3 regions of the Priestia sp. MDV22-iso46 genome follow, and region 3 is predicted to be linked to each of the others. Evidence: riboswitches for the same ligand, from Rfam matches in the RefSeq annotation. Region 3 holds a riboswitch; each other region holds the start of a gene.
The links. Region 3 has a riboswitch for glycine ahead of AC4NPH_RS24395 (amino acid permease). Riboswitches for the same ligand answer to the same signal wherever they lie in the genome.
Positions count from the first base shown of each region.

Region 1: another riboswitch for glycine. It lies ahead of glyA (serine hydroxymethyltransferase); the one in region 3 lies ahead of AC4NPH_RS24395 (amino acid permease).
Region 2: another riboswitch for glycine. It lies ahead of gcvT (glycine cleavage system aminomethyltransferase GcvT); the one in region 3 lies ahead of AC4NPH_RS24395 (amino acid permease).

Region 1 covers NZ_JBZVWT010000010.1:94,272-104,676, reverse strand. Annotated here, with positions in the region: gene AC4NPH_RS27020 (hypothetical protein) at 47-862, shown strand; gene AC4NPH_RS27015 (hypothetical protein) at 879-1,070, shown strand; gene AC4NPH_RS27010 (Rpn family recombination-promoting nuclease/putative transposase) at 1,633-2,487, shown strand; gene AC4NPH_RS27005 (hypothetical protein) at 2,533-3,009, opposite strand; gene AC4NPH_RS27000 (amino acid permease) at 3,499-4,902, opposite strand; glycine riboswitch at 5,336-5,442, shown strand; glycine riboswitch at 5,445-5,563, shown strand; gene glyA (serine hydroxymethyltransferase) at 5,659-6,909, shown strand; gene AC4NPH_RS26990 (serine dehydratase beta chain) at 6,922-7,437, shown strand; gene sdaAA (L-serine ammonia-lyase, iron-sulfur-dependent, subunit alpha) at 7,437-8,318, shown strand; gene gcvT (glycine cleavage system aminomethyltransferase GcvT) at 8,333-9,448, shown strand; gene gcvH (glycine cleavage system protein GcvH) at 9,608-10,003, shown strand; gene gcvPA (aminomethyl-transferring glycine dehydrogenase subunit GcvPA) at 10,005-10,405, shown strand, end outside.
Region 2 covers NZ_JBZVWT010000002.1:245,966-256,370, reverse strand. Annotated here, with positions in the region: partial or broken gene AC4NPH_RS13240 (vitamin B12-dependent ribonucleotide reductase) at 103-1,539, opposite strand; gene AC4NPH_RS13235 (lipoate--protein ligase family protein) at 1,852-2,685, opposite strand; gene AC4NPH_RS13230 (rhodanese-like domain-containing protein) at 2,916-3,299, shown strand; gene gcvPB (aminomethyl-transferring glycine dehydrogenase subunit GcvPB) at 3,344-4,822, opposite strand; gene gcvPA (aminomethyl-transferring glycine dehydrogenase subunit GcvPA) at 4,815-6,161, opposite strand; gene gcvT (glycine cleavage system aminomethyltransferase GcvT) at 6,182-7,282, opposite strand; glycine riboswitch at 7,495-7,587, opposite strand; gene AC4NPH_RS13210 (DEAD/DEAH box helicase) at 7,768-9,441, shown strand; gene AC4NPH_RS13205 (YqhG family protein) at 9,428-10,252, shown strand; gene AC4NPH_RS13200 (YqzE family protein) at 10,277-10,405, opposite strand, start outside.
Region 3 covers NZ_JBZVWT010000007.1:20,119-30,523, reverse strand. Annotated here, with positions in the region: gene pdaA (delta-lactam-biosynthetic de-N-acetylase) at 1-149, shown strand, start outside; gene rlmD (23S rRNA (uracil(1939)-C(5))-methyltransferase RlmD) at 312-1,697, shown strand; partial or broken gene AC4NPH_RS24400 (FAD-binding oxidoreductase) at 2,038-3,388, shown strand; glycine riboswitch at 3,588-3,668, shown strand; gene AC4NPH_RS24395 (amino acid permease) at 3,828-5,180, shown strand; gene AC4NPH_RS24390 (PAS domain-containing sensor histidine kinase) at 5,513-7,654, shown strand; gene AC4NPH_RS24385 (YfhE family protein) at 8,079-8,195, opposite strand; gene AC4NPH_RS24380 (GNAT family N-acetyltransferase) at 8,297-8,857, opposite strand; gene AC4NPH_RS24375 (amidohydrolase) at 9,113-10,240, opposite strand; gene AC4NPH_RS24370 (TIGR01777 family oxidoreductase) at 10,302-10,405, opposite strand, start outside.

The sequences.
Region 1 (10,405 bases), on a different contig from region 3:
TGATGTATATTTTTTATTGTTATAGTAAAATATAGGGGGAAGTAATATGCTTAAAAAGATTACTAGTTTAACAGTAAGTGGTGCTTTAGGAGTAAGTTTATTATTTGGTATTGGTTCATCGGCATCTGCTGAGGAACAAAATGATGGTAAGATAAGTGTAGAAAATAGGGAAGAAAACTTAGTTAATTATTTAAAAGATGTTCCAGAGAAAACAGATATTAATAGTGCTATAGATAATTATCTTGAAGAGCATCCTGTTGAATTGAAAGTAACTAATACTGAAGAAGCTGATAATACTTCTTTAGATAATGTTGAAGATGTTCCTGAGTATATTGATGAACAAATTGATGAAGGAAATTTTAGAGCTTACGACGTTAATGATGATACTCAATTAATCTTCACAGATAGCGATACTTTCTTTGTTTCAGAAACTGAGGAAGGTACTGAAGAACCGGCTAGTGATTCAGAACTTACTTCTTCTAATACTTTAATGATGGCTGCAGCAGCTACTTCTTCTAAGAAAAAGCATGTTTATAATTCTTATACAGCTAAAAACTGGACAGGCTTAACTTTATGGAAAGCATATGTTTCTGGCTGGTTTACTTACAACGGTACTAAAGTAACTGCTAAAGAAGATTATAGTTACCTTAAAAGAGGAAACGTAAGTGTTTGGAATATAAGCATGCTTAAAAGTGGAGGCAAGAGTATATCAACTAAAACTGCAGAGCTGTATGTTCAAGGAAATGCATCATGGGGATACTATATCGCTGGACAAGGTATTACAATGCAAGAGAAATTTGTAAAAGTATATTTAAGAGGTGACAGTAAAGGGAATGTTTATAAGTATAGAACTATAAAATAAATTGGAGGTGATTTAATTGAAAAAAACAATTCTATGGTTTTTAATACCAATTGTTATCGTTTTATTATTCTCATCCACTCAGTTTATGACACCAGTTACAATTAAGGAAATTAGTTTAATGATTATTGGATCAATTGCTTTAGGAAGTTTCATAGGAGCAGTTTTATATGGCTTAAACAAATTTTTTCAAAAGTTGACAACAAACTAACTAAAAGCCCTTTGAAGTAATAGTAATAAGAAAAACTTCAAAGGGCTTTTTTAGTTTGTATAAAATAGAAACGCATAAATTTAAATAGAATAAAAGAACAACTTTAAGTTGATTTAAATTACCTTAAGGCAATTACTTTGTTTTTAACGAGTAAAGTTATGTCCTTGATCCTTGAATCTATTTATAGTTGTACTTCTTACCCGTCTCAATTGGTGTCTTTGTTGTGCTTGTTCTTCATTATATTCTTATCAGAGTAATTTCAATTAAAAATAAATAATTATTATATTTTATGAACAAAAGTAAATGTATAAACTGCGTTATAAAAAATAAAGTTTATATATTTACTTTAACTGACGACAAATAGAACCTTTTTCTACAATACGTTATTCTTGAGAATTAGTTCTGATCTGATATAAATCATTTGATGAAAGTAAGGAGAATAGCTTCGTTTTAGTCTAGTCCTGTTACTATGAATTAGATTGACAGTAAAACGCATTGCATAGGAATAAGAGAACGCTCATGATATAATAAGAAGAAAGAAGATGAAATGACGGAGGACGTTATGACAAAACGATTAGATTTACGTGTTGATTTTGCTTTCAAGTCCCTTTTTGGGACCCATGGAAATGAGTCAATTTTAGCTGCCTTTTTAAATGCTGCTCTCCGTTTTCCAGATGAGAAAAAGATTTATAAGGTTCAGTTACTGGATCCTCATTTCAATAAAGAAAATCAAGAAGATAAACGTTCGATCTTAGATGTACATGCGCAACTTGAGGATGGAAGCCGTGTAAATATTGAGATTCAACTTAATAATAAACATGATATGGAAAAACGAACACTCTATTACTGGTCCAAAATGTATAGTAGCCAAATGAAAGAAGGCATGGACTACGGGGAACTTTGTAAAACCATTACCATTAATATTGTGAATTTCCGTTATTTATCACATATGCATGATTATCATTCCACTTTTCAATTATATGAACGAGAACAGAAATTACTTTTAACCGATATGCTGGAAATTCATTTTATGGAGCTACCTAAGTTATTAATTAAGTGGCGTAACAAAGAGGTAGATCCTCGAGAAGATCAACTGGTAAGATGGTTACTGTTACTGGAGGCATCGGAAGACGAAGAAATCACTCAGGTATTGGAGGAGATTGCGATGCAAGAAGATCAAGTATTAAAAAAAGCGATGGATGAATGGGAACGTGTAAGTCAGGATCCTGAAGTGCTATTAGCATATGAAGCTCGAAGAAAAGCGTTATTAGATGAAAAATCTGCATTAAAAAGAGCTGAAAAAAAAGGTATTATAAAGGTAGCTCTAGGGATGATTCAAAAAGGAATAGATGAAGAGACTATTATCGAACTAACAGGACTTACAAAAGAAGAAATACAAGAACTTCGTCGACAATAAGTGGAAAGAAATAAAAAGAGCATTGTTATTAGTACAATGCTCTTTTTATTTCTTTCCTGTTAATAACCTGTTTTCTAGCTTTAATACCCATTTATAATATCCTAACGCAATAAGTAGAAGTACAGGATCAATGATAGCTGAATACCATAAATTCCACCAACCATAGTGGAAGTATCCCCAAGGTTCGGGAATTAATGTAATCATTTCATAAAGCAAAATGGCTACCATCCAAAAGATAAAATAGCAACCCTTGTGAATGATTGACATTTTAAAAGGATACCAATTAAGAAATATCATATTAGCAGGTGGGAGTAATACAGTATGAGTAAGAACTCCCCTCCAATCTGCGTTTTCTGTAAAATACCAATAGGCATGATATTTGAGATCTATAAAGACATCAAACATATGTTGAAAAGCAATTGTAAACATCCAAATATGAAGAATTTGATTTGCTGTTAGTCTTTTATTTGTTTTAAATGCAATAAAATTAAATACAATAATGGCAATAGCAAGGCCTATCATGGTTTTTTCCTTTTTGATTAAATATACCATATTATTCTAAATAATGAAATTAAAAACTATTAATGAATTTTATTGCTTTAGGTCTTCCTATCCTAAAAACAATTTATGTAAATATTAAATTACCTTTAATCAGTAACAAAAATTAGTCGTTTTTGTTACTGATAACTCAAAAGTACAAGGAAGCTCTGAAATCCTTAATCCCTTTACAGTGATTTATCAAGGATATAATACATAATCTATGATTAAGGCTGTCTAATGTAAATAATCTAAAAACGTATACCTTGACGGACTTTTATTGGTTCTTGTAATACTTATTATGTTAACTTCGCTTGTATCTCATATACAGCCGAAAAAACCATTGCTCCTGAACAATGGTTTTTTCGGCTTACACTTGGTTTTATACGGAATGATGATTCACAACCATCTTGAGTAGTTTGCTCTGGTTACAATGTTTTAATTCATATAAATGTAGCAAGGTTTATCTTCATACTATTTAACCTCAGGTATATCATCCTCAACAGTGTTAGTATGAATCATTTTTTGTCTTGTAAATTTTGCTTTAACTACATAGAGAATGACTACAACAATTACACTAAATATACTCAATACTAATTGGGATCGGGTCTCAGAGTTAAAGCCCATAGTTCCAATGATCATAGTGATTGCAATAATTGATGCGATGGTGATATAAGGATAACCCCACATGCGAAATTTAAGAAGATGAGGCGTTTCATTTTCAATCTTTCTACGAAGAATTAACTGGGAAATGGAGATCAGTAAGTATACAAAGAGAGCAATTGCCCCTGAAGAATTTAATAAGAATTGAAACACTGTATCCGGTGATATAAAAGACATAATTACGGATAAAAAACCGAATACTGTACATGTAAGAATAGCTTTTAAGGGAACTCCTCGTTTCGTAACATTAAGCATCCATTTCGGGGCATCTCCTTTAGCACTTAAAGCGAATAACATCCGAGATGCAGTGTACACCCCTGAGTTTAAACAAGAGAGTACTGCTGTGACAACGACTAGATTCATAATTATGTCGGCACCGGGAATACCAATGACTTTAAGAGCGCTAACGTAGGGGTTTTTAAGGGATACAGCATCGTTCCATGGAATAATAGTTACAATTAAAAAGACAGAACCTACATAGAATAGTAATATACGGACGATAACTGAGTTTACGGACTTTACTACGGCCTTTTCCGATTCATCTGATTCTGCTGCAGCAATAGTTACAATTTCAGAACCAACAAAGGAAAAAATAATTGTGGCTATAGCGACGAAGACTGCACCTGTACCAACTGGTACAAACCCACTATGCATCGTTAAATTAGAGAAATTCATTGTGGTACCTGGTAATAGACCTAAAATGTACGCTCCACCGATAAAAAGAAATAAAGTGATTGTAACAACTTTAATCAGGGAAAACCAATATTCAAACTCACCATAAGCTTTAACAGAGAGGAGATTAGTCAATGTTAATGCCGACAAAAGAATTAGATTCAATACCCAGAGTGGAGTATCAGAGAATATCCAATCTTTTAATATTGTAGCACCTGCAATTGCTTCTACAGCAATAACGATAACCCAGAAATACCAATATAGCCAACCAACTGTGAAACCGGCCCAGTTCCCAAGGGCTTCTCGAGCGTAATCTGAAAATGAACCTAAACTAGGCTTTGCTACAACCATTTCCCCTAGCATTCTCATAATAAGAATAACTAATGTTCCAGCCATTAGAGCCGTCAAGACTGCTGCTGGTCCAGTAGCTTGAATGATAGCGCCACTGCCGACGAACAAGCCAGCCCCAATGGAACCTCCAAACGCAATCATCATCATATGACGCATTCGAAGAGTTTTCTTTAATGATTCTTTCTGATTCATATGAAATAACTCCTTAATATAAATTGGTAATGTTTCGTTGTTCCACTTTACTCAGATAGTAAGTTTTCCCACATCCAATTACATCAGCTCCGACGATAACTACGTTCTTTTTTATAACTGCAAATTCAACTCCTTCTTGTCAACTAAGTATTAAATTTGTGCTGGTGGACTTATTATATTTATAATTTTCTGTTTTTTTAAAGGTTTTTGTGAGGTTTTATGACATATTTTTCTTTATGGTTAGAATAAAGCTTTATTTTTTCTTAAGGTATACTTTTAGTTACTATGTGTTATAAAAGTGCTTACTTTTTTTTATCTAAATTCTAATTCATAATAAATTTATATCAAACAAACTCTCTTTACCGTAATAAATTAAAAATTTATAGATTATTCTCTATTATTTCAAATTGTCAAATTAACTGTATATAAGCGAATGATGATTGTGGGAGAGACCGAAGAAAATCAATTCGGCACCGAAGGAGCAACCCCCAAAAAATCCTTGGGGTATAAACTCTCAGGTAAAAAGACTGCAATTGGACGCACCTCTGGAGAGAGCTGCAAAGCCACCAAAGGGGAACTCTTTTACATGAAACATTTTAAGAAATCATTTTCTTAAAATGTTTCATGTAAAAGGTAATCTCTCAGGTAAAAGGGACAGAGGAAGGGTAAGATCAATATCTTGCCTTTCCTCTGTCTTTTTTGTTGGGGAAGGTAAGGAAACGTAAAATTTTGAAAAAATCAAAGGAGGATATAACGATGAGTCTAAGAAACTATGATCGCGATATTTATATTGCTATCGAAAATGAAAAAACACGACAACTAAACACATTAGAGTTAATCGCATCAGAGAACTTTGTGAGTAATGAAGTAATGGAGGCAATGGGATCCGTGTTCACTAATAAGTATGCAGAAGGTTATCCGGGAAAGCGTTACTATGGCGGTTGCGAGTTTGTTGACGTGGCAGAACAATCAGCTATGGAGCGCCTCACCAAGCTGTTTGGTGCCAAGTATGCAAATATTCAACCACATTCGGGTGCCCAAGCCAATCTCGCTGTTTTTTATGCATTGCTACAGCCTGGTGATAAAGTGATGGGGATGAATCTCTCGCATGGCGGTCACTTAACTCATGGCAGCCCTGTCAGCATTTCAGGAAAATGGTTTGAAATCGTATCTTATGGTGTAAGAGAAGATACTCACTTGATTGACTATGACGAACTAGAAATAATTGCAAAAAAAGAAAAACCAAAATTGATTATTGCAGGAGCAAGTGCTTATCCAAGAACCATTGATTTTGCACGCTTTAGGAAAATTGCTGATCGAGTCGGGGCAAAATTCATGGTAGACATGGCTCATATTGCAGGGCTTGTTGCAACAGGCCTCCATCCATCACCAATCCCCTATGCAGATGTAGTGACGAGTACCACACATAAAACATTACGTGGACCGCGCGGTGGCATTATTTTGACTAATGATGAGGAAATGATCAAAAAAATTAATAAAGCTGTATTTCCTGGTATCCAAGGTGGACCCCTCATGCATGTTATTGCAGCAAAAGCAGTTTCTTTCAAAGAAGCCTTGCAATCAGATTTTAAAGAATACGCAAAACAAATTATTAAAAATGCGGAAGTATTGAGTGAAACATTAAAGAAAGAAGGAGCAACTCTGGTCTCCGGCGGAACCGATAATCATATTGTCCTCTTAGATGTACGTCCGTGGGACTTAACTGGAAAAGAAGCAGAGAAACTACTAGAGAAATCAGGAATTACGGTTAATAAAAATACAATTCCTTACGACCCTGAAAGCCCATTTGTGACAAGTGGAATACGCATGGGAACAGCAGCCTTAACAACACGAGGTATGAAGCAAAAAGAGATGGTTAAAATTGGTAAAATAATTGCATCTGTTCTTAAGAGTAAAGGAGATTCAACCATTCTTGAACAAGCAAAAGAAACAACAAAAGCGATTTGTGATGGGTATCCATTATTTCAACAGCCAATCACTATATAAGAAAGGGGCCTCATGATGGAATTTCAAAGTTGTTTTGACATTATTGGTCCAATCATGGTAGGACCATCTAGTTCTCATACGGCTGGTGTTGTATTGATTGGGAAGTTCATTCATGAATTGATAGGTGGACGCCCGAAAGAAGCAACGATTATTCTCTATGATTCTTTTTCCGAAACACACCAAGGTCATGGAACAGATAAAGCCCTTCTTGGGGGATTGCTTGGAATGGATACAGATGATTCACGGATTAAACATTCAATCGAGATGACCTTACAATACGGACTGTCCTATGAATTTCAGCTTGAAGACAGTTGTCCATATTTTGAACATCCGAACACAACAATTGTTACAGTAAAACGAGGAAATTGTGTGGCAAAAGTAGGTGGAGCATCACTTGGCGGCGGTTTATCTAAAATCTTTATGATTAACGAAGCAATGGTAGATATTCGTCTAAGCGCTGATGTTGACTTTACAGCTCTTGTGAGTCGTTATCAGTCAAGAAAGAAATCATTGGTGAGTCTATTATGATGAAAATTCAGTCCATGACAGAGCTTGTTCAGGTTTGTGAGAGTGAAGGAAAAACAATTGGTGAAATAATGTTGATGATGGAAGCAAAAAATTCAGGAAAAGGAGAAGAAACCATTATCGGCATGATGGAAGAGCGATTGATTAAAATGAAGGAAGCCGTTGATAGAGGAATAAAAGATGGATCAACTGCACCAAGTGGTATTTCTGGTGGCGATGCTGTAAGAATGTATGGCTACGTAAATCAGGGTAAATCGCTGTCGGGACATTATATAAGCAATGCGATGACTTTCTCATTAGCCACGTCTGAAAGCAATGCTCGAATGGGGATCATTGTGGCTACCCCAACAGCTGGAGCTGCTGGCATTTTACCTGGAGTATTGTTTTCCCTTCATAAAAATGATGGCACTCCCTATAAGGATTTAGTTATGGGCTTGTTTACGGCCAGCATGCTTGGTTATGTGATTGCCAACGGTTCCTTTATTTCAGGAGCCGCGGGAGGTTGCCAGGCAGAGGTTGGTTCAGCGACAGCCATGGCAGCTGGAACAATCGTGGAATTAAAAGGAGGAACTCCTAAACAGGCAGTGAATGCCACAGCTATTGCTATGAAATCACTATTAGGCCTAGTATGCGATCCAGTCGCAGGACTAGTTGAGGTGCCTTGTATTAAGCGAAATGTTATTGGCACATCGATTGCTTTCTCAGCTGCTGATTTATCCCTTTCCGGTATTGAAAGCCGCATTCCATGCGATGAAGTCATTGAAGCGATGTATAAGGTCGGAAAAGATATGCCTAGGACCCTTCGGGAAACCGCACTTGGGGGTCTTGCAATGACCCCAACAGGTAAAAAGGTAAAAGAACAGTTGTTTCATAAGAAACCTTAATTGGAGGTGTGTCAATGAGTACAAATACATTATTAAAGAGAACGTCGCTTTTTGAAACATATAAAAAATACGGTGCAAAGGTCATTGATTTTGGGGGCTGGGAACTTCCAGTCCAGTTTTCCAGCATTTTAGAAGAGCATGAAGCTGTCCGAAAGAAAGCAGGACTCTTTGATGTTTCTCATATGGGAGAGGTGCTGGTTACGGGGAGAAGTGCAGAAAGCTATATTAACTACCTTGTAACAAACGATGTAACAAAACTTAGTATCAATCAAGCCCTATATACAGCTATGTGTTATCCAGACGGCGGTACGGTCGATGACTTACTTGTTTACAAGTTGGCTAATGAAAAATATTTACTTGTGATTAACGCGGCAAATATTAAAAAAGATATCGAGTGGATGGAGAAACACGTAAGAGGAGAAGTGAAGCTTCAGAATGTTTCAGGTGACATTGCGCAGCTTGCTATACAGGGTCCAACGGCAGAAGTCATCTTACAAAAGTTAACGGAAATAGACCTAAAGAAAATTAGTTTTTTCCATTTTGCTCAACATGTCAATTTGGATGGGATTACAGACGTTCTTGTATCACGTACAGGTTACACAGGAGAGGACGGATTTGAACTTTATTTAACAACAGATAAGGCAGAAGCTCTTTGGGAGAAGCTTCTGAAAGTGGGAAAGGAACATGGGTTAAAACCATGTGGACTTGGTGCACGTGACACTCTTCGTTTTGAAGCGAGGCTTGCATTATATGGTCAAGAGCTCACAAGTGATATCAGCCCACTTGAAGCAGGAATCGGTTTTGCTGTTAAAACGAACAAAGAAAGTCATTTTATCGGCAAAGACATTCTTACAGCTCAAAGAGAAAGAGGCTTAACACGAAAATTGGTAGGGATTGAAGTAAAAGGAAGGGGTATTCCTCGTCATGGTTACAAAGTGTTTTCATCGAAAGGAGAAGAAATTGGTTGTATTACATCTGGAACCCATTCCCCGTCTTTAAAGAAAGGCTTAGGTCTTGCGCTCGTATCAGTAGAGTATGCTGAGTTGGGTACGCAACTAAAAGTTGAAGTTCGCAAAAAAATGATTGATGCCATTGTGGTGAAAACACCATTCTATAAAAAAGATTTATGACATTTTTAATAGAGTTATAACGATAATCGTTTGCTGATAGGAAAATATCAGTCATCTCTTTAAAGTACAACAGATTAATAAGTACGTTATAAGTGAAGTTTTTCTATTAATTTTCAAACTATAAAAATATTAAAAACAAAGATGAAGGGAAGAAAAACAATGACAAATGCAACAGCCAATTTATTATACAGCGAGGAACATGAGTGGGTACTACAATTAGACGAAAATCGTGTGCGAATTGGAATCTCTGATTATGCTCAAAAGCAGTTGGGGGATATTGTATTTGTTGAAAACCCGGTAGTGAACGATGAAATAACAGCTAATGAATCAATGGGAACAATCGAATCAGTTAAAGCCGTTTCTGAACTTTATGCTCCAGTATCAGGATCAGTTACTCGTGTAAACGAGGAATTAAACGATACTCCTGAGGCCATTAATAAAAATCCGTATAAGGAAGGTTGGTTAATAGAAGTGGAAATATCTAATCCAGAAGAGTTAGAGTTGCTTTTAAATCAAGATGAGTATGAAGCGTTTATCGACGAAGGAGAGGAATAACATGACAAACACTTATAGATATCTTCCTGATACGAAACAAGATCAAGAGGAGATGCTTGCTTTTTTAAATATGTCTTCCATAGATGAGTTATTTGAAGACATTCCATCTGATATTCGTTTAGCTGGTGAGTTAAATATTCCGAAAGCCATTCCTGAACCACTTCTTTTGAAAAAAATGCAGAGGCTTGCTTCACAAAATAAAAATGCTAACTACTACCCGACTTTTCTTGGTGCGGGTACATACGATCACTACATTCCCAGTTTGGTGAATCATATGATTTCACGTTCTGAATTTTACACGGCTTATACACCTTATCAGCCGGAAATCAGTCAAGGTGAGTTACAAGCTATTTTTGAATTTCAAACAATGGTTTGTGAGCTGACGGGAATGGATGTGGCCAA
Region 2 (10,405 bases), on a different contig from region 3:
TGCGTTGCCCCTGACTAAACCTTTACGTTTAGCCTTCGGTTCAGATTCCCATCTCAGGGTTCCTGCTTTATTCCGCAATGTTTTACATGAGGCAAACTATTCACCACATGGATTTGTTGCAACAACGTGCTGACCATATGCTTGAGCATTTGTCATATCATTAGCATTGTCAAAGAAGAAAATGCCTGGTTCAGCTGAGTACGTTGCACAAATATTAATTAAGTTCCATAGCTCTTTCGCACGGATAGTACGGTACGTACGAACTTTGTTTCCTTGTTTTGCCCATTCGCGCACATCGCCTACTTCGTGCCAGTTTTCATTGTAGTTAGCCATTTCTTCTTTTGAATAGCTTTCTACGTCTGGGAAGCGAAGTTCATATTCACCGTCGTTTTCAACAGCATCCATAAAATCTTTTGTTAAGCATACAGAAATGTTTGCTCCTGTTAAAAACTCTGAGTTATGAACGCTGTACGTTCCGCCTGTTTGCAGCTTTTCTTCTGCATCTTTAATGATTTTTTCACTGAACCCACCAAGACCAGGAATTTGTTTATAGTTAATGATTCCTTGGTACATCGCTTCTTCAGACTCTGTTAGCGGCGTGAACTTCAATTTATCTTGCGCATGCTTTTTAATCATTTCGTCATTTGTGTTTTCAATTAAGAAACGTAAAATGCGAGGGTTTTGCATTTTAGAAATGATAAACTCTACAATATCAGGATGCCAGTCGGCAAGCATGATCATTTGAGCCCCACGACGTGACCCACCTTGCTCAACAAGATGCGTCAGTTTAGCAATATCATCTAACCATGAAACCGAACCAGATGATTTGCCGTTTACACCGCGAGCCAGCGTGTTGCGCGGGCGAAGAGTTGAACCATTTGTTCCAACACCGCCTCCGCGGCTCATGATTTCCATTACTTGTTTGCGGTGTTCTGAAATACCTTCACGTGAATCTTTTACATAAGGCATTACATAACAGTTGAAGTACGTTACGTCTGTGTCAGCACCTGCACCGTAAAGAACGCGGCCAGCTGGTACAAAGTTTAGCTGAACAAGCTCTTGATAGAACTTTTCAAACCACTCTTTACGCTTTTCTTCTGTTTTTTCCACAGAAGCTAAGCCTGTTGCATTACGTTTTGCAATTTGCTCGTAGAAGACCTCTAGAGGCTTTTCAATGACATCCAGCGAACGAGTGATTAACCCGTTTTCTGCTTCTTCGGGCGATAAAGCACCTCTAAACTCATCTTCTACCTTGACAACAGCGGTCTTTTGCTCAAAATTAATGCTTTCCACATAGCCAAGTCCTCGTGCTGGAAATTTTGGATCTTCTTTTACAGTTAGAACAACAAAATCTCCTTCTGATAACGTTAATTTTTCCGTATCTTTAAAAGCATAGCGGTCTAACATTACCAATCTTGAAACACCTTTATGAGTCAACTTCATATCCGGTGTAATCGGATGTACTTGCGGAAAGCGTTCAATATCTGAATTGAGCTTTTCAACATTCATATTCACTTTTTGATTTAACAAAACAGTCATTCTCACAACTCCTTACCTATCGAACATCTATAAATTTATTAACTCTTTTTCCTTTTAAAGGAAAAAGAGTTTTTCAATCAACTATCAATAACTTACCACAGGGCTTGGACGAATTCAATATATAGTATTTGACACTTATCCAAACATCTACATATAGAAGGGTGTCAAGTGAAATATTTTTTTTTTCGTAAAAAAAGTGTTTGACTTTTCTTCCCTATGTATTCTATCAGCCAAGAATTATTTCTAAAAATTCCAATAAAAAGTGCAACTTATAAGAAGTTGCACTTTTATCTATTTCCCATCGGCATCCGTTTAGCGCTTAAAGTTCCATTCATCCGATCCGTACTTTGTGCGCGCTAGTTCTTCTACGTATGCTTCCTCTTCTTCAGACAGTGTATACGGTTCTAAATCGATATCAAGAGCCGAAGCAAATCCTTTATAAAACGCTTTTTTTGCTTCTTCAATAGAGATTTTGCGGCCAGCAATTGCATTGATGGCTACCGCTTTAGAACGGAATGCGCGCTGCATTCTTTCTTTCACGCGATCATTTGGATAATTAAACACGCTGAATAATTTATCTTCATCAATCTCTAACAGAATAGAGCCGTGCTGTAGAATAACTCCTTTTTGTCTGGTTTGGGCACTTCCAGCAATTTTGCGGCCCTCTACAACTAGTTCATACCAAGAAGGAGCATCAAAACATACGGACGAACGAGGGTTTTTTAAGCTATTTTTTTCTTCTTCTGAACGAGGAATAGCAAAATAAGCCTCGAGCCCTAACGAACGAAATCCTTCCAGTAAACCTTCAGAGATTACGCGATATGCTTCTGTAACTGTCTTAGGCATGTTAGGATACTCTTCAGATACAATTACGCTGTAAGTAAGCTCTTCATCGTGAAGCACGCCCCTGCCGCCCGTTGGACGTCTTACAAAGCCTAGTCCTAATTCTTTTACTTTATCAAAGTTAATTTCTTTTTCAGCTTTTTGAAAATAACCGATTGACAGCGTTGGAGGGTTCCATCCGTAAAAACGAATCGTAGGTGGAATTTCTCCTTTACTATGCCATTCTAATAACGCTTCATCTAACGCCATATTGTAATAAGGCGAACGGTTGTTGGAATCAATAAATCTCCACTTTGCTTTCATCTACCTCATCCTCAGCTATATGTAATATAAAAAATAAATCCGTTTTTTAGTCTACCAAAAGATTGAGCTAAGGAAAAGCAAAGAGCAACATAAAACTGTGAATTCAAATGTGGTAGTTTTTTCATTTTCGGGAAGAAATCCGCTAGATTCAAGGCAAAATCGCTTTACTTCTAATTTCATTCACTTATATAATAAGAGTATGGATTTTGTCGAAGAAAGGAAGAATCAGCATGTCAGCAATTACAGCAGTACTCATTTTACTTGGAGTAATTATCATATACTCTGTCGTTATGTTCTTTTACCAACGTCGCATTATGAAAACGTTAACTGAAGAAGAATTCCGCACCGGCTACCGCAAGGCACAGCTAGTTGATATTCGTGAACCGAATGAATTTGAAAACGGACATATTTTAGGCGCACGAAATATTCCTCTTTCACAGTTCCGTATGCGCATTAAAGAATTTCGTCCAGATCAGCCTGTCTACATCTATTGTCAAAGCGGAATGCGCACAGGACGTGCAGCACAAATGCTTCGTCGCCACGGTGTTCAAGAAATCTATGATTTAAAAGGCGGCTTCAAAATGTGGAACGGTAAAGTAAAAAAGAAAAAATAATGGTATGTATATAGAAAAACCTCGCCTTTGGGCGAGGTTTTTTGTTAGACGTTTTGAACAGCCTGTTCTTTCTGATAGCGAAGAACTGGCTTTCTCGCTGCCAGCGTTTCATCAAGGCGCTTCACAACCGTTGTATGCGGAGCTTCCTGTACGACTTCAGGCGTTTCTTCTGCTTCTTTTGCAATTTGAATCATCGCATCGATAAACGCATCTAGCGTTTCTTTCGACTCCGTTTCCGTTGGTTCGATCATCATGCACTCTTCTACGATAAGCGGGAAGTAGATAGTTGGCGGATGATAGCCAAAATCAAGCAGTCGTTTCGCAATATCCAATGTGCGCACGCCCAGCTTTTTCTGACGTTTTCCTGATAAAACAAATTCGTGCTTACAGTGACGGTCAAACGGAAGCTCATAGTGTTCTGCTAAACGACGCATCATATAGTTGGCATTTAGCACAGCGTTTTCCGTCACGGCTTTTAAGCCGTCTGGACCCATTGAACGAATATACGTATAAGCGCGAACGTTGATACCGAAGTTGCCGTAAAACGGCTTTACGCGTCCAATTGACTGAGGACGGTTATAGTCAAAGTGATAGCCTTGTTCTGTTTTCACAAGCACTGGTTTAGGCAAATACGGAATTAAATCTGCTTTTACCCCTACCGGACCAGAGCCAGGACCGCCTCCTCCATGAGGGCCTGTAAACGTTTTATGAAGGTTTAAATGCACAACGTCAAACCCCATATCTCCAGGACGGGCTTTACTTAATACTGCGTTTAAATTTGCACCATCATAATAAAGCTTTCCACCTGCTGCGTGAACAATTTCAGCCATTTCTAAAATATCTTCTTCAAATAACCCTAGCGTATTTGGGTTTGTTAACATTAAAGCGGCTGTATCTTCTCCTACTACGCGGCGTAAATCCTCTAAGTCCACTAAACCATGTTCGTTTGATTTTACCGTTACCGTTTCAAATCCCGCAACTGTTGCCGAAGCCGGGTTCGTTCCGTGAGCTGAGTCTGGAACAATGACTTTTGTTCGCTGCGTCTCACCATTTGCTTCATGATAAGCACGAATCATCATAAGCCCGGTCCACTCGCCGTGAGCACCTGCTGCTGGCTGAAGTGTTACTTCATCCATTCCTGTAATTTCTGTTAAATGCTCTTGTAAATCATATAAAAGTTCGAGAGCACCTTGAACCGTTTGCTCATCTTGAAGCGGATGAATATGCGCAAACCCAGCAATGCGTGCTGCTTGTTCATTCACTTTTGGATTATATTTCATCGTACATGAACCAAGCGGATAAAACCCTGAGTCTACTCCGTGATTTCGTTTTGAAAGCGCGGTGTAATGACGCATAATATCGAGTTCTGATACTTCAGGAAGCTCAGGAGCTTTGGTACGCACATACGCTTTTCCAAGCAGTTCTTCAGCATTTACTTGCGGCACATCTAACTCTGGCAATGAATAGCCGATTCGCCCTTCTTTACTGCTTTCAAAAATAAGTGATTGATTTTGATTAAGCATGAAGATCCCCCAATTCATTTACAAGTTGGTCAATTTCCTCTTTTGTACGGAGCTCTGTAAAAGCAAGCAGCATGTGATTTTCAAGCGCTTGGTTATCACGGCTAAGATCATAACCGCCAATTATTTTTGATGCTAATAAATGATTGTTTGCTTCTGTTACCGAAACAGGAAGCTTCACGACTAATTCGTTAAAAAACGGTCCTTCAAATGCTACATTTATCCCTTTTGCCTTTAACGCTTCATATGCATAATGCGTTTTTGATAAGTTTTGCAGCGCCATTTCTTTTACACCTTGCTTGCCTAAAGCTGTCATTGCAACTGATGCCGCTAAAGCATTTAACGCTTGATTTGAACAAATGTTAGACGTCGCTTTATCGCGGCGTATATGCTGTTCACGCGCTTGAAGGGTTAAAACAAACCCTCGCTTACCGTTTTCATCTACCGTTTGCCCTACTAATCGTCCTGGAATTTTCCGCATAAGCTTAGACGTAGTTGCAAAGTATCCGCAGTGCGGTCCTCCAAATTGACTTGGAATACCAAATGGCTGTGCATCTCCAATGACAATATCAGCTCCGAATTCTCCAGGGGGCGTAAGTAAACCTAATGATAAAGGATTGCTTGAAACCACAAACATGCACTTTTCTTGATGAGTAATTTCTTCAATTTCTTTTAACGGCTCGATTTGTCCGTAGAAATTTGGGTATTGGACAATAACAGCTGCCACGTCACTCCCCATCTCTTTTTCCAATGCAATCATATCTGTTACTCCGTCTGCTGCAGGGATTTCTACCACTTCAATGTATTGACCCTTCGCATACGTTTTTAACACATCTTTTGACTCAGGGTGAACAGCCGCAGAGACAAGTACTTTTTTCTTTTTTGTTTGACCCGCACTGAGCATAGCGGCTTCTGCTAAAGCAGTTCCTCCGTCATACATAGAAGAATTAGCCACGTCCATCCCCGTTAACTCACAAATCATTGTTTGAAATTCAAAGATGGCCTGAAGTTCTCCTTGAGAAATTTCTGGTTGATACGGAGTATAGGCCGTATAAAATTCCGAACGAGAAATAACATGATCAACAATAACCGGCATGTAATGATCGTAAACTCCTGCTCCTAAAAAAGAAGCATAGTCTTTTAAATGAGCATTTTTAGCAGCCATACTATTTAATTCTTTTAACAGCTGAGGCTCTGAAGCCGCTTTTTTAATATTGTATTCTCCTTGAAAACGAACGCGCTGCGGAATATCTGAAAATAAATCATCAACAGATGAAACACCAATTGCTGCTAACATTTGCTGCTGATCTTGTTCTGTCATTGGTAAATAGCGATGTAACATGTTAAATTCCTCCCCAAAGCTTACTTTGAACGTTTATAAAAAGGTGTTGAAACCACTTTTGCTTTTAAGCGTTTTTTTCGAACCTGCACTTCTACTTCCCGACCAAGCTCTGAATACTCTGCTGACAATAGCGCTAAACCGATGTTTTTCTTTAATGTCGGTGACTGTGTACCTGTTGTCACAAATCCAATTTGTTCTTCATCTGCAAATACTTCGTAACCGTGTCTTGGTATACCTTTATCAATCATTTCAATTCCTACCAGTTTACGAGATGCCCCGCTTTCACGCTGTTCTTTTAACACTTCTTTTCCAATAAAGCTGTCTTTGTTCGTTTTTACTGCAAATCCAATTCGAGCTTCAATGGGCGTAATATCTTTTGAAAGCTCTTGGCCATATAAAGCCAAAGTAGCTTCAAAACGAAGCGTATCGCGAGCTCCTAATCCGCAAGGCAGCACACCTTCATCACTGCCTGCTTCTAAAATAGCCGTCCACAAGTGAGAGGCGTCAGCTGAAGAACAATAAATTTCAAAGCCGTCTTCCCCGGTGTACCCAGTACGTGAAACGAGAGCTTTTACATTCGCTACTTCTACATCATCAGCAAATGTAAATGGCTTTAATAAAGATAAATTTTCGTTCGTTAACGTTTGTAAAACTTTTTCTGCTACAGGACCTTGTAAAGCTAGCTGCGCAGTTTCATCAGACTGATTAACGAGCGTTACATCTCCTTGTTTGTGAGACACCAGCCACTCATAGTCTTTTTGAATATTAGCAGCGTTTACGACTAGCAAATACTCTTGATCTGCTTTTTTATAAATCAGCAAATCATCTACCGTGCCTCCGTCTTCATAACACATAGCCGTATACTGTGCTTTTCCATCTACGAGGGTAGAAACGTCATTTGTCATCGTGTGCTGAAGAAAAGCTAAGCTATCAGCTCCTGTTACAAGAATTTCTCCCATATGAGAGACATCAAAAAGGCCTGCCTTTGTACGTACAGCTTCATGCTCTTCTTTAATAGAAGAAAATTGAACGGGAAGAGCCCATCCTCCAAAATCAATTGTTTTGGCACCATATTTTTGATAGGTATCATAAAGCGGCGTTTTGTGTAATTCTGTTGTCATATTTATGTCCTCCTCTTTTTCACGTGAAACTTTTCATAACGGGGAGTTTTCAAATAGTGTGGGGATCACTACGTATCCAAACAAAAAAGGACAGAAAACCCCCTACTGTATTTAGTAGGAAGTCTCTGTCCTTTTCACCTGAAAGTTTACCTATAAACGAATAGGTTTGCCTCGTGGGTGGTCTATAAACGCATAGACACTCTCCAGAGCTGCGTCAAACAAGAGTCTTTTTGCCTGAGAGATTCACAATTTTATTGCTTGCTCCTTCGGCGCTACATTCAAGTAGTCTCTCCCCGTGTCGTCATTCGCTTCTATAAAGTTGGTAAAGTTGGGCATACTACTGAAAGATGTATCTATCTTTATTCACACAATCATTTGTAAAGTGCTAATCTATTTTCTTTTTCAAATTTTCTAAATATATTTTTATCCTACCTGATTCTTATCATTTGTTCAATAAAAATTTTTTACAAAGGAGCATTTTTATCATGAAAGTGAAATTAAACATCGATGAAACATGGGAAGCAGCCTTCTCAACTAAATTGGAGCAAGACGGCCCTTGGTCTGCATGGGATTTGTATAAACTTGCCTATGAAATAGAAGACCAAACGCTTATCTCAGAATTTGAAGGACTACAAAGCCCAAAACATCTAGCTGATTTAACGCCGCTTCCTCATCAGCTCGAAGTAGCCAAACAAGTAGTTGAAACAATGAATGGGAAAGCCATTTTAGCAGATGAAGTAGGACTGGGGAAAACGATTGAAGCAGGGTTAATTTTGAAGGAATATATGATTCGCGGACTTGTTAAAAAAGTTCTCATTTTAGTTCCAGCTTCGCTTGTTTCACAGTGGGCTATGGAATTGAATCAAAAATTTTATATTCCCGCAGTCCCTCAAAGAAAATCATATGTGTGGGATCAGTGTGACATCGTTGTGTCTTCAATTGATACAGCAAAACGTTCTCCTCATCGAGAAATTGTGCTTGAACAAGACTACGACCTCATCATCATTGATGAAGCTCATAAACTTAAAAACAACAAAACAAAAAACTATGAATTTGTGCAAAGTCTAAAAAAGAAATTTTGTCTGTTGCTAACCGCAACACCGATTCAAAATCGAATTGAAGAAATTTTTAACTTAGTCTCTCTTTTAAAGCCTGGCCATCTCGGCAATAAAGACTATTTCGAAGAATTATTTTCCGCTAAAAAACGCTCTTTGCAAAACGATGAACACTTAAAAGAGCTTGTTAACAAAGTTATGATTCGAAATCGCCGCCACGATACGGGTATCGAATGGACGAAGCGAATTGTTCAAACCATTCCTGTTGAATTCTCGCCAAAAGAACGCGAGCTGTACGATGCGATTACGTCTTTTAAAGGAAACGGACTGCACCCTTCAAGCGCTTTTTCAATTTTAACCCTGCAGCGAGAGGCCTGCAGCAGCCGTGAAGCGGTGTATATGACATTAAAAAACATGCTCGAACGTCAGGAAGATCAAAACAGCGCATTAACGGAACATATGATCACTCCGTTAATGGAACTACTTCAGCAAGTGCCGCAAAATGCAAAAGCAGAAAAAGTGCTAGAGCTCGTTCAGAAAATTGATGATAAAGTCATTATTTTTACTGAGTACAGAGCAACTCAACTGTATTTACAGTGGTATTTAAAACAGCATGGAATTACCTCTGTACCTTTTAGAGGCGGATTTAAGCGAGGTAAAAAAGACTGGATGAAGCAGCTTTTTGAAAGCCACGCGCAAGTATTTATTGCCACTGAAGCAGGCGGAGAAGGAATCAACCTTCAGTTTTGTCATCATATCATTAACTATGATCTTCCGTGGAATCCAATGCGTCTAGAACAGCGAATTGGAAGGGTCCATCGTTTAGGTCAAAAACATGATGTTCACATTTACAATTTAGCCATTCAACATACGGTCGAAGAACATATTTTAAAATTGTTATACGAAAAAATAAACCTTTTTGAACGAGTTGTTGGAGAGCTAGATGATATTTTAACAAAGCTTGATTTAAAAAATATCGAAGAGCATATTCAGGATATTTTATTTCATTCGCGGAGTGAAGGAGAAATAAAAATCAAAATGGAGAACTTGACGTCTATTATTCAATACGAAGACAGCGAGGAGGATCAGCATGCAGCAAACTGATATTCATCAATTTTTAAAGCGTTATTTTCTAGCTAATAATTGTTCTATTGTCACAGAAACATCTTCTTACCTGACGGTTCAATTAACGATTGAACTCGATAAAGAATTGATGAATCGTCCATTTTATTGGCACTATATTGAAAAGACGGGAGGAGAAGCAACTCCTGCTTCGCTCACTTTCATTACAGATCCAGCATTTGAAGACGATTCCGTTCAAGGAGAACGAATTCATTTCGGTTCACCTAGGCTGCACCAAATTTTCGCTTCTACTCAAAAACTAGGCGGGTTTATTCACTTGTATGAACAAGTTGCATCAGCTCAGCCAACAAATCAGCCTTTACACCCTTGGCTTGCATTAAATATTAAAGTCTCGTACAAATGCGATCGTAAAAAAGATGAGCTCTTGTCGCTTGGCATTAATTTAATCAATGGACAGATTATTGAATCATTTCATGAATTAATCATTAATCAAAATTTGTCATCTAAAATCTCAGACTATTGCTTTACTCTCTCACCTTTTATTAAACCTAAAAGTGCCATCGCACGACTCACATCATATGTGACTGACTATGTTAAAGCTCAGCCAACTGAATGGGCTGAAAAAGCGCAGGAGAGATGGTATGAAGACTTAGCGCTTCTTGATCATTTTTACGAAACAGCAGAAGAGCTGCCAGAAATATATATGACCGAAAAAACAGCGCTTCAAGAACTGTACGAGCCGACTATCTTGTTTAAGTTTATAAACGGTGGCTTATTTTACATATCGCCTGAAACGATGTCTCGTCAATTTAACAAAACACAAGCCGGTTAAAAAAAAGATGAGCATATGATATGCTCATCTTTCTTTTTTCTTACGATACCACAGCATAAACGACAGCGGAATCATTCCAAACCATCTGTTTGCAAAAGGTGCTCGCTCTTCTTTTTTTTGAATTTTTTTCGTTTTCCTCTCTTCTTTTGGCTG
Region 3 (10,405 bases):
TGCTTCTGCATACCGTTTCAAAGGATAACGCAGATGCATTAGATCAAGCAATTGTGGATTTAAAAAAGCAGGGCTATACGTTTAAAAGTATTGATGATTTAATGAACGAACGCAAACAAATGAAGAAAAGTCCTTCTGAAACGAAATAAAGATAAAAACCGACGGGAATGTTTCTCCTGTCGGTTTTTTGCTGTTGAAGTGTTATAATATGCGTTGATGTCTTTTTTAAAGCGATACGGTCTAATAGGTTTTAAGCAGCTAAGGACCGTTAATAACTATATAAAGAATTTAAACTAATCGGAGTTGGTCTCATGAATAAACCAAAAACTGAAATGAAAGTTCAAAAAGGACAAACGTTTCCGTTAACGATAAAAAGACTCGGTATTAATGGAGAAGGCGTAGGATATTTTAAGCGCCAAGTCGTCTTTGTACCAGGAGCATTACCAAATGAAGAAGTGGTTGTAGAAGCAACAAATGTCCAGCATAAGTTTGCGGAAGGGAAAATCAAGCGAATTCGCAAAAAATCTCCTCATCGCGTAGATGCGCCCTGTCCTATTTATGAACAGTGCGGAGGCTGTCAGCTTCAGCACTTATCCTATGAAGGTCAGCTAGAATCTAAGCGCGATATTGTTCTGCAAGCGTTCGAACGTCACAGTTCATTAAAAAAAGTAGAGGAAAAAACACGCCAAACAATTGGCATGGAAGATCCTTGGGGCTATCGTAATAAATCACAGTTCCAAGTAGGTGTAGATAAACAAAAAGTCATCGCTGGTTTGTATGGACTGAATTCTCATCGACTGATTGACATTGAAAACTGTCCTATTCAGCATGGAGCCACGAATCACGTGACAAAAGAAATAAAACGAATTTTACAAGAACTTCAAATTCCTATCTACAATGAACGCAAACGCCGTGGTATTGTACGTACCATCGTATCTCGAGTAGGATTTGAAACGGGTGAAGTGCAAATTGTCTTGATCACGGCTAAACAAGAAATTCCGAAAAAAGAGCTGCTCATTAAAGAAATTCAGCGCCGCCTACCGGAAGTGAAATCGCTCGTACAAAACGTAAACGGCCAAAAAACATCGCTTATTTTTGGAGACGAAACGTTTACACTCGCTGGAAAGTCGGTGATTCAAGAAACGTTAGGAGATATCTCGTTCGAACTTTCAGCGCGTGCATTTTTCCAGTTGAACCCTCTTCAAACAGTGAAGCTATATGATGAAGTAAAAAAAGCAGCTGCGCTAACAGGCAATGAAAAAATTGTAGATGCTTACTGCGGAGTAGGTACAATTGGCTTATGGCTTGCTAAAGATGCTAAAGAAATTCGCGGAATGGATACGATTGAAGAATCGATTGTAGACGCGAGAAAAAATGCCAAAGATCATGGATTTGAGCATGCCACATATGTGACGGGTCCAGCTGAAAAGTGGATGCCGAAGTGGGTAAAAGAAGGCTGGAAGCCAGACGTAATCGTCGTTGACCCGCCGCGAACAGGCTGTGATGACAAGCTTCTAAAAACGATTTTACAAGTGAAGTCAAAGAAAGTGGTTTACGTTTCTTGTAATCCATCCACATTAGCGAAAGATGTGCAGCAGCTGTCGAAGGCTTATCATGTTGATTACATTCAGCCTGTTGATATGTTCCCTCATACGGCGCATGTGGAGAATGTGGTAAGTTTGACGTTAAAGAAATGAATAGAAAAAGAGTAAAGGGCAGATTTGATTCTGCTCTTTTTTCTTTGAGCTGTACTTTTATTAATGGGGAAATTGTTAAAATTAAACATCTGTTCTTTTAGAGTAGAAAATATTTTAGTATAGTGAATCGAAATTCCCATAAAGTCTAGATTTAGAAAGTTTTACATCGCTAAAGAGAAATTACATAAGAGAGTTAATGCTTTTAAAACAAACTATAATGACGTATTTTATACAAATAATAAACGCAAATTCTATCCCAAAACCCAAACCTTTAACCACATTGATAATACTATAGTAATAAATCTAATAAAAAGTATGTACAGAGGTGGCAGAGGTCAAAATGGACTCAATGTTTTTAAAAGGGCTTACGGGCGAAGTGGTAACGCCAAAAGCCCCAATTTATGAGGAAGCTCGTCAGGGATGGAATCGTGCTGTTAATAAATTTCCGCTTGTGATTGTATACTGTGAAAAAAAGCAGGATGTTGTGAATGCGATCCGCTGGGCGCGCAAGCATCGTGTTGATATTCGCATTCGATCTGGCGGTCATCATTATGAAGGGTATTCTACGGGTGACTGTGTATTAGTCATTGATATTAGTCGATTAAATGGGTTGAAATTGGATAGGAAACGGAACATTTTAAAGATGAAAGCAGGAGAGGAAAATACGGAAGTGTATGATTTCATCGGTTCGAACGGATATGTGTTTCCAGGAGGAACGTGTCCGACTGTTGGGGTATCTGGCTTTACACTTGGTGGAGGCTGGGGACTTTCGAGCAGACTTTACGGGTTAGGGTGCGACAGCTTGATAGAGCTAGAATTAGTCAATTATGAAGGAAGGCTCATTAAGGCAAACAAATCGTGTAACGCGGATCTTTTTTGGGCATGCCGCGGTGCCGGTGGCGGTAACTTTGGCGTTGTGGTAAGCATGACGTTTCAGCTTCCAAAGCCCACGAACAGCTCTGTGACGCTCGTTCGATTCTTTTATGTAGGTACTACAAAGGAGAAGCAGGCACAAGTGATGAATATATGGCAAAACTGGCTGCCCAAACTGGACAAACGTATGACGCTAGTTGCAAGCATTTTATAATGCAGGAGGAGAAGGGTTAGGCATATTTGCAAACGGATTCTTTTACGGCTCCCCAGAAAGAGCTCGGGAGATTTTGCAGCCTTTTGCAGAAGTAGAAGGGTTTCAAGTAGAGCTGGAATCATTATCTTTTCTTGAAGCGGTAAAAAAAATAGAAGCAACCTATCCTCCGTCTGAAAAATTTAAGTCAACGGGAAGATTTGTGCACAGAAGCTATTCACGTGGTGAGCTTGAAAATCTTGCAGATCTCATACAGCGTCCGGCAGAAGGTTCCGTGTATGATGCGATTTCTTTTTATGCACTAGGAGGAGAAATTCGCCGTGTTGGTAAAAGAGAAACGGCTTTTTTCTACAGAAACGCCAGATATATTATGGGGTTTCAGTCTGTCTGGACAGAAGATGTATTTGCAAGAGCAAACAGAGATTGGCTTCGCAAGCGATTTGAATATATTAAAAGTATTACGGTAGGTTCCTATGTGAATTTTCCTATCAGCAACCTGAGAAACTACGAACGTGAGTATTTTGGAGACAACGCAGAGAGATTAGAAAGAGTGAACAAAAAGTATGATCCGTTTAATGTGTTCAGGTTCCCGCAAGGACTCAGGTAGCGCGAGGAAAAGGATACTAAGTTGACGATTGAAACTGTTCAATTACCTTCTGTCGAAGAAGGTAAATAAATGAAAGTAATCTTTCCTGTTGACAAAGCATCTAACTGGTATTAGAATAAACAACTATTCGACAGTCATTCTATTGATTGAAAAAATTAATACGTAGAAAGCTATGATTGCTATGGATCACACTATAGCAGGAGCAGCTTCTGGAGAGATCGCGATAGTTTCGCGACGCCGAAGGGTTCACAATCTCAGGCAAAAGGACAGAAGAGTACCGGATATTTATTTGGCATGTTACTAATTGGTAGCATGTACCTTAATATTTGTTATTCTTATGACCATGAGATTGGAGCGCATCCAATCTCTTTTTTTTATTGGACTTTATTTGTAGTCCGCACGATCGCATCAAAGGTTTTATTGTTAGGAGGAGTTAGAGTTGGAACAACGAGAATTAAAGAGGGATTTATCCAATCGTCATGTTCAGCTAATCGCGATTGGGGGAACCATTGGTACGGGCTTGTTTTTAGGTTCTGGTAAAGCAATACAGCTTGCAGGTCCCTCTATCATCTTTGCTTATTTAATTGTTGGTATTGCGCTTTTCTTTGTGATGAGAGCGCTAGGAGAACTACTGCTGTCTAAAGCAGGTTATCAATCGTTAACAGATATTGCTGAAGAGTATCTTGGACCGTGGGCGTCATTTGTAACGGGATGGACCTACTGGTTTTGCTGGATTATGACAGCTATGGCTGATGTGATTGCAGTTGGCGTATATGTGAAATATTGGTTCAATATTCCTCAGTGGATTCCCGCACTTATTTGTGTAATCATTTTATTAGGTCTTAACTTATTAACCGTAAAATTATTTGGAGAATTAGAGTTTTGGTTTGCTTTAATAAAGGTTATTACGATTCTTGCATTAATTATTATTGGCGTTATTTTGCTGGTAATGGGATTTAAAACAGACGCGGGATCCGTTACTGTTCAAAACATTTGGAATCACGGAGGACTGTTTCCAAATGGGGTTTCAGGTTTCTTACTTTCATTCCAAATGGTTATATTCGCATACGTCGGGGTTGAATTGGTAGGGGTATCGGCAGCAGAAACATCAAATCCCCAAAAAAATATTCCATCGGCCATTAATAAAATTCCGCTGCGAATCTTATTTTTCTATGTTGGGGCACTTATCGTCCTTTTATTTATTAACCCGTGGATGGAATTAAATGCAGCAGAAAGCCCATTTGTTAAAACCTTTAGTTTAGTCGGAATTCCGCTTGCTGCTGGAATTATTAATTTTGTTGTATTAACTTCAGCCGCTTCTGCTTGTAATAGCGGAATGTTTTCAACAAGCCGTATCTTATATAATTTAAGTAAAAATGACCAAGGGCCATCTAAGTTTGCAAAACTGAACAAAAACCACGTACCAAGCAACGGATTGTTTGTATCTACGCTGGTCATCTCAGCGGGAGCTCTTTTAAGCAAACTTATACCAGACCAAGCTTTCGGCATCGTCACGACCATTAGCGCTATTTGTTTTATTTGGGTGTGGAGTATCATTCTTATTTGCCATCTAAGGTATAAAAAGACGCGTCCGCAGCTGCATGCAGCATCAGCATTCAAAGCACCGTTAACACCATTTATAAACTATGTTGTGCTAGCTTTGTTTGCGGTGATTCTTGTTATTATGCTGTTTTCTGACGCGACGCGCCCAGCCTTATTGTTGACGCCCGTTTGGTTTATTCTCTTATTTATTTTTTACTGGACTAGAAGGAAAAAGAAAATAAATCTTTAAAGGCTAGAAAATCAGCAGGGAATAAACATGATTTTTTATAAAAGAATATAGTAAATTTCTGACCTCATCACTCCGTGATGAGGTCTTTTTAGTGGAGGATAAATAATTGATTTCTACTGCATGAATAAAATGCAGGAAGCAAAGTTTATAGAAGAAAACTAAAAATTTGTTCTAACAGAAAACACAGTGAGAAAGCTCATAGTTTTCTGATAGGAATGTAGAACAAATTGCTTTTCTTCTGTGTCTAAAGATGGAATTCCGTCATTTATATGGAAAAGTTTTCATTTTGCAGTACAATGGAGGTAGACTTCATTAGATTAAGGTGAACAAACATGAAATGGTTTAAATCTCATACGTTTTGGAAAATCTTCACGATTAATGTGCTTCTTATTTGTACCGTACTGACGCTAATGTTTATTGTTTCAAGAGTGATGCTGCCTAATATTTCTCAAGATCAATATAGACAGGTAACTGATAAAACCGTCAAGAGAATGAAAGAGCAAATTAACGTCGTCATTAAAGATATTTGGAGCCTGGGCGACGAGGTACAGCAAGATCCTATTTTTTTATCGGATGATGAACAAGAAATAGACGAAGAATTGCAGAAAATAGTTAATATTTCACCGTATATCGATAGCGGAACCATTTTTAATGTAAAAGGGTATGTTGAGCATTATTACCCGAATGATTTAAAGAATATGAAACATGTGAACTTAAGTAAAAGAAAATATTTTCAGGAAGCGCTGCGAACCAAAAAAATATATTTAAGCGATGTCGTTTCAGCAGATACAAAGCACTACATTGTGGTGATGGCGATTCCTATTTTGGATGGGCAGCAAAATGTAAAAAAGGTTGTAAATTTAGCGCTGCGAATTGAAGAAAATAAAAGTTTTCAATCCATCTTTCAAACGTTTGATATAGGAGAGAACGGCTATACATTTATTGTAGACCGCAATGGTAGAATTATTTCCCACCCAGAGAAACAGAGAATCGGTGAAAATGCTAAGAAAAATGAAATCGTTCAGAAAACGATGAATCATAAATCAGGATATCAGCGGGTTGTGAACACCGAAGGTAAGTATTTCTTTGCGTCTTTCGAATATATTCCTGTTTTGGATTGGGGAATTGTCGCTGAATTACCCGTTGAAGAAATTTACAGGCCTTATGAAATGTTTGAAAAAACGCTTTGGATCGTTTCAGGCGTTACGATTTTACTGCTTTCTTTTTTTACTGCGTTATATGCAAGGCAAATTGTGAATCCAATTCATAAACTATATGAATTGGCGGGACAAGTAGCGCGCGGGAATTTTAATCAAAAAATTCCGGAACGAGAAATTGAGCGGGGCGAAATCGGTATTTTATCTAAACAGTTTAATGAAATGATTAGCTATATACGCCATTCTAAAGCAAATTTACAGCAAAAAGAAAATCAGCTGCAGGAACAAAAAACGTTTTTAAGACAAGTTATTGACATTAATCCAAGCTATATTTATGCTATCAATCAAAAAAGGGAATTCATTCTCGTTAATGAATCTTTTGCGATGCTCTTAGGTGAAAAATCTGATGACTTAATTGGACAATCGATTGATAAATATCAGTTCAACCTTCAATCAGATCTTTTATATAAAGGGGAGTTTTCAAACTGTACCCAAAAAGGGATGGTATTAGAAGAACAGTTTAAAGATTCGAAAGGAAACCGGCGCTGGGTCGAAACAGCAAAACTTCCTATTATGAATGAAAAACAGGAAGTGATTCAAATGCTGTGCGTATCGACAGATATTACGGAGCGTAAAAAGGCAGAAGAGAAGCTTAGAACTTCTGAGAAGCTTGCCGTGGTAGGAGAACTTGCAGCTGGAGTGGCTCATGAAATCAAAAATCCTTTAACTTCTTTAAAAGGTTTTGTTCACTTATTAAAAGAACAAAATCCTAAAGATGCTTTGTATATAGATATCATGGAAACTGAATTAGAACGAATGAATGGAATCGTAGAAGAATTTTTGATGTTAGGAAAACCTCAGGTAATGAAGGTTGAATCTTTGAACATGCAAGCGCTTGTTCAAGAAGTGTGCTCACTTCTTGAACCTGAAGCAGTAGAAAAGGAAGTAGCTTTCATATTTGAAAGAGACGACCAGTTACCAAAGGTGTATGGAGATAAAAATCAGTTAAAACAAGTATTTATTAATATTATTAAAAATTCTATCGAAGCAATGCCTGAAGGAGGAGCTATTCATATTACGATTAAAATAAAAGAAAACCACCTTTGGCTGCAGCTAGCTGATGAAGGACAGGGTATTCCTCCTGAACGGTTAGCGAAGATAGGTGAGCCTTTTTATAGTACAAAAGAAAAAGGTACAGGTTTAGGACTGATGGTCAGCTATCGGATTATTAAAGCTCACCACGCGCAGATGACGTTTTCTAGTCAGTTAGATAAAGGAACAAGTGTGGATATATTGTTTCCAATCATAAAAAAGTAGGGGAACTTCCCCTACTTTTTATTATTATACTTATAATATATCAAAAGCGTTGATGGTACTAAAATAAATGAAAGTGCTAAAGAAGATATCCACAGGTTAACAAGAAGTTAACTGCTGAATTATATAGGATATTCACAACTTTATCCACACTATTCACATTTTTTCAGAAAATTTACATAAAAATTACCCACTGTTATTTCAAGTTATGAAAGCGGTAATATGCATATCCAATAAAGTTATGCACATTATCCACATAATTGTGGGTAAACTTTGTGGATATAGTAGAGTGTTAAAAAAACGTAAATCATACGCTTGAAATCTTCGTGTTATTATTTTTACATAATATAAAAACGTCCTTCCGATACAAACTGTACAGAAAGGACGTTGGGATGATCAAGCGTTGGATAGAGATGTTTTGCCTCACTTATTTTTTCGTGTAGCCGCCTGCACGGTCTGCTTTTTTAAACTCGCGGCCGTAATAGATTTCTTGAGCGCTACTTAACGTATTTTTTGCGTTTTCTTTTCGTTTTTTTTCAGACATAAAAAAACCTCCAATTAACGTTTTTCGATCATGCTACTTATTTTTTCCAGAATCTCTCGTTTTTAATCATAAAAAAAGCTCTCCGTTACACGGAGAGACTCTTACGCTTCTTTAAGCTGGTGATCTTCTTGAACGTCTTGCTCGTGACGCAAGTAGTATAATGTATATAAGTCTTTTGGAATTTCGTATAAATCATATACGTCTTCATGTTGATTAATTTCATCGTATAAAGCTTTGTGTGTTTCATTCGCAAGTACTGCATAAGGCAGTTTTTCTGCAGCCTTAATAGACCTAATATTAATTTTGCGAATTCGCATAAAAATTCGCTCTATATTTAACTCAAAGAACAGTTCATTAAAGAACGCTTCTTTTGCAATTTGATTATATCCTTTTCCATGAAACGGTTTGCCAAGCCAAGTGCCTAAAAAACCAGCTTGGTCCTGTACATCAAATAAATTAATGGTGCCGATAGGGTTACCCCATTCGTCTAAAATCGTGCGAGAAATAATTTCTCCATGATCTTCTGCTTCCATCGTTTGTTTAGTCACAAATAAAAATTCTTCATAGGAATGGGCTTTATGACGAACAAAAGGGAAGACATCAGGATGTACCATGAGTTCGTATAGAGATTGACAGTCATTTAGGTCACGTTTTTTTAACATAACTTTTCCCTCCTGATCGAGGGTATATACAGACTCCAATCAAGTCCCCACCCTCGAAATTTTTTAATAATTAAAAAAATTTCGGGGTGGGAATCGAACCCACTAGAACCAGTTACCTGGTGGCGCACCATTTGCCTTCCCATTACAAGTCAACAAACATAAAAAGTCAACGTGTGATGTTTATGCTTTTGTGAAATTCACATGCTTCTAAACGTATCATACTAAAAAAAATAAAAAAAGAAAATAGGTAAAATGTTAATTTTTTTTAAATAATATTTTACCATCTATCATGGTGAAAAGGGGCTTTGCTAAGTAGTGAAAGGGATGATGGCTCCATAGCACTAAATCAGCGTCTTTTCCTGCTTCGATACTGCCGATTCGCTGATCAATACGGAGATTTCGAGCAGCAGCAATCGTGATGCCTTCTAATGCTTTTTGTTCTTCGAGTCCTTCACGTACGGCAATGGATGCACAAATATTTAAGTACTGAATGGGCGTATAAGGGTGGTCTGTTGTAATGGAAACTTCTACTCCTTCATTGCAGAGAGCTTGATAGGTTTTCCACGTTTTATTTTTCAATTCAACCTTTGAGCGGCGTGTTAAAGTTGGTCCCACGCTTACTTTTAAGTTTCTTCCACTTAGCTCTTTAGCAATTAAGTGACCTTCTGTACAGTGTTCAATACGAACGTCTAAATTAAATTCATCTGCTAAGCGCAGAGCTGATAGAATATCATCGGCTCGGTGAGCATGAATTCGAACGGGAATCTCTCTATTCAGTGCTTGAATGAGCGGTTTGATTCGCAAATCATCTTTATTGTCACTGCTTTTTGCATGATAAAAGGCTTCTCTCAGCATCCCCATAATGCCCATTCGTGTAATGGATTCTTTATTGCCATGGCTGTGGATTCGTTTTGGATTTTCTCCTAGCGCAATCTTAAGTCCAGCTGTCTCTTGAATCAACATTTGAGAAATACTTGTTCCGGCTGTTTTAATAACGGACGTTGTACCTCCGATCACATTTGCACTTCCAGGCATAATGTGTACAGACGTAATACCCGCTTCAATGGCATCTTTAAACCCAGGATCTAAAGGATGTACGCTGTCAAAAGCTCGGATATGGGGAGTCATAGGCTCGATTGTTTCGTTAGCATCATTTCCCGCCCAGCCGGTTCCTTCATCATATAGTCCTAGATGTGTATGAACATCAATAAATCCAGGGAATAAGTAGCGCTGTTTGCAGTCAATGACTTCTACTTGAAGAGGAGGCTGCAAGTTTGGCCCAATTAAAACAATTTTTCCATCTTGAATGAGCACATCACTATTATAAATAGGTTTTAACGTAATAGGATAGAGCGTTGCATTTTTCAAGAGAATGGTTTTCATAAAGGATGCTCCTATCTATCGGCAGCTTAGTCACCTGTTTTAGGTAAATATCAGAAAATAACTAGAGTAAATCTCGCAATGCATCTTCTAATACAGTATATGTAAAAATGTAATTCTGTTGAATCAATTTTTCAGGTAAAACACGCTGTCCTTTCAAAATAATCA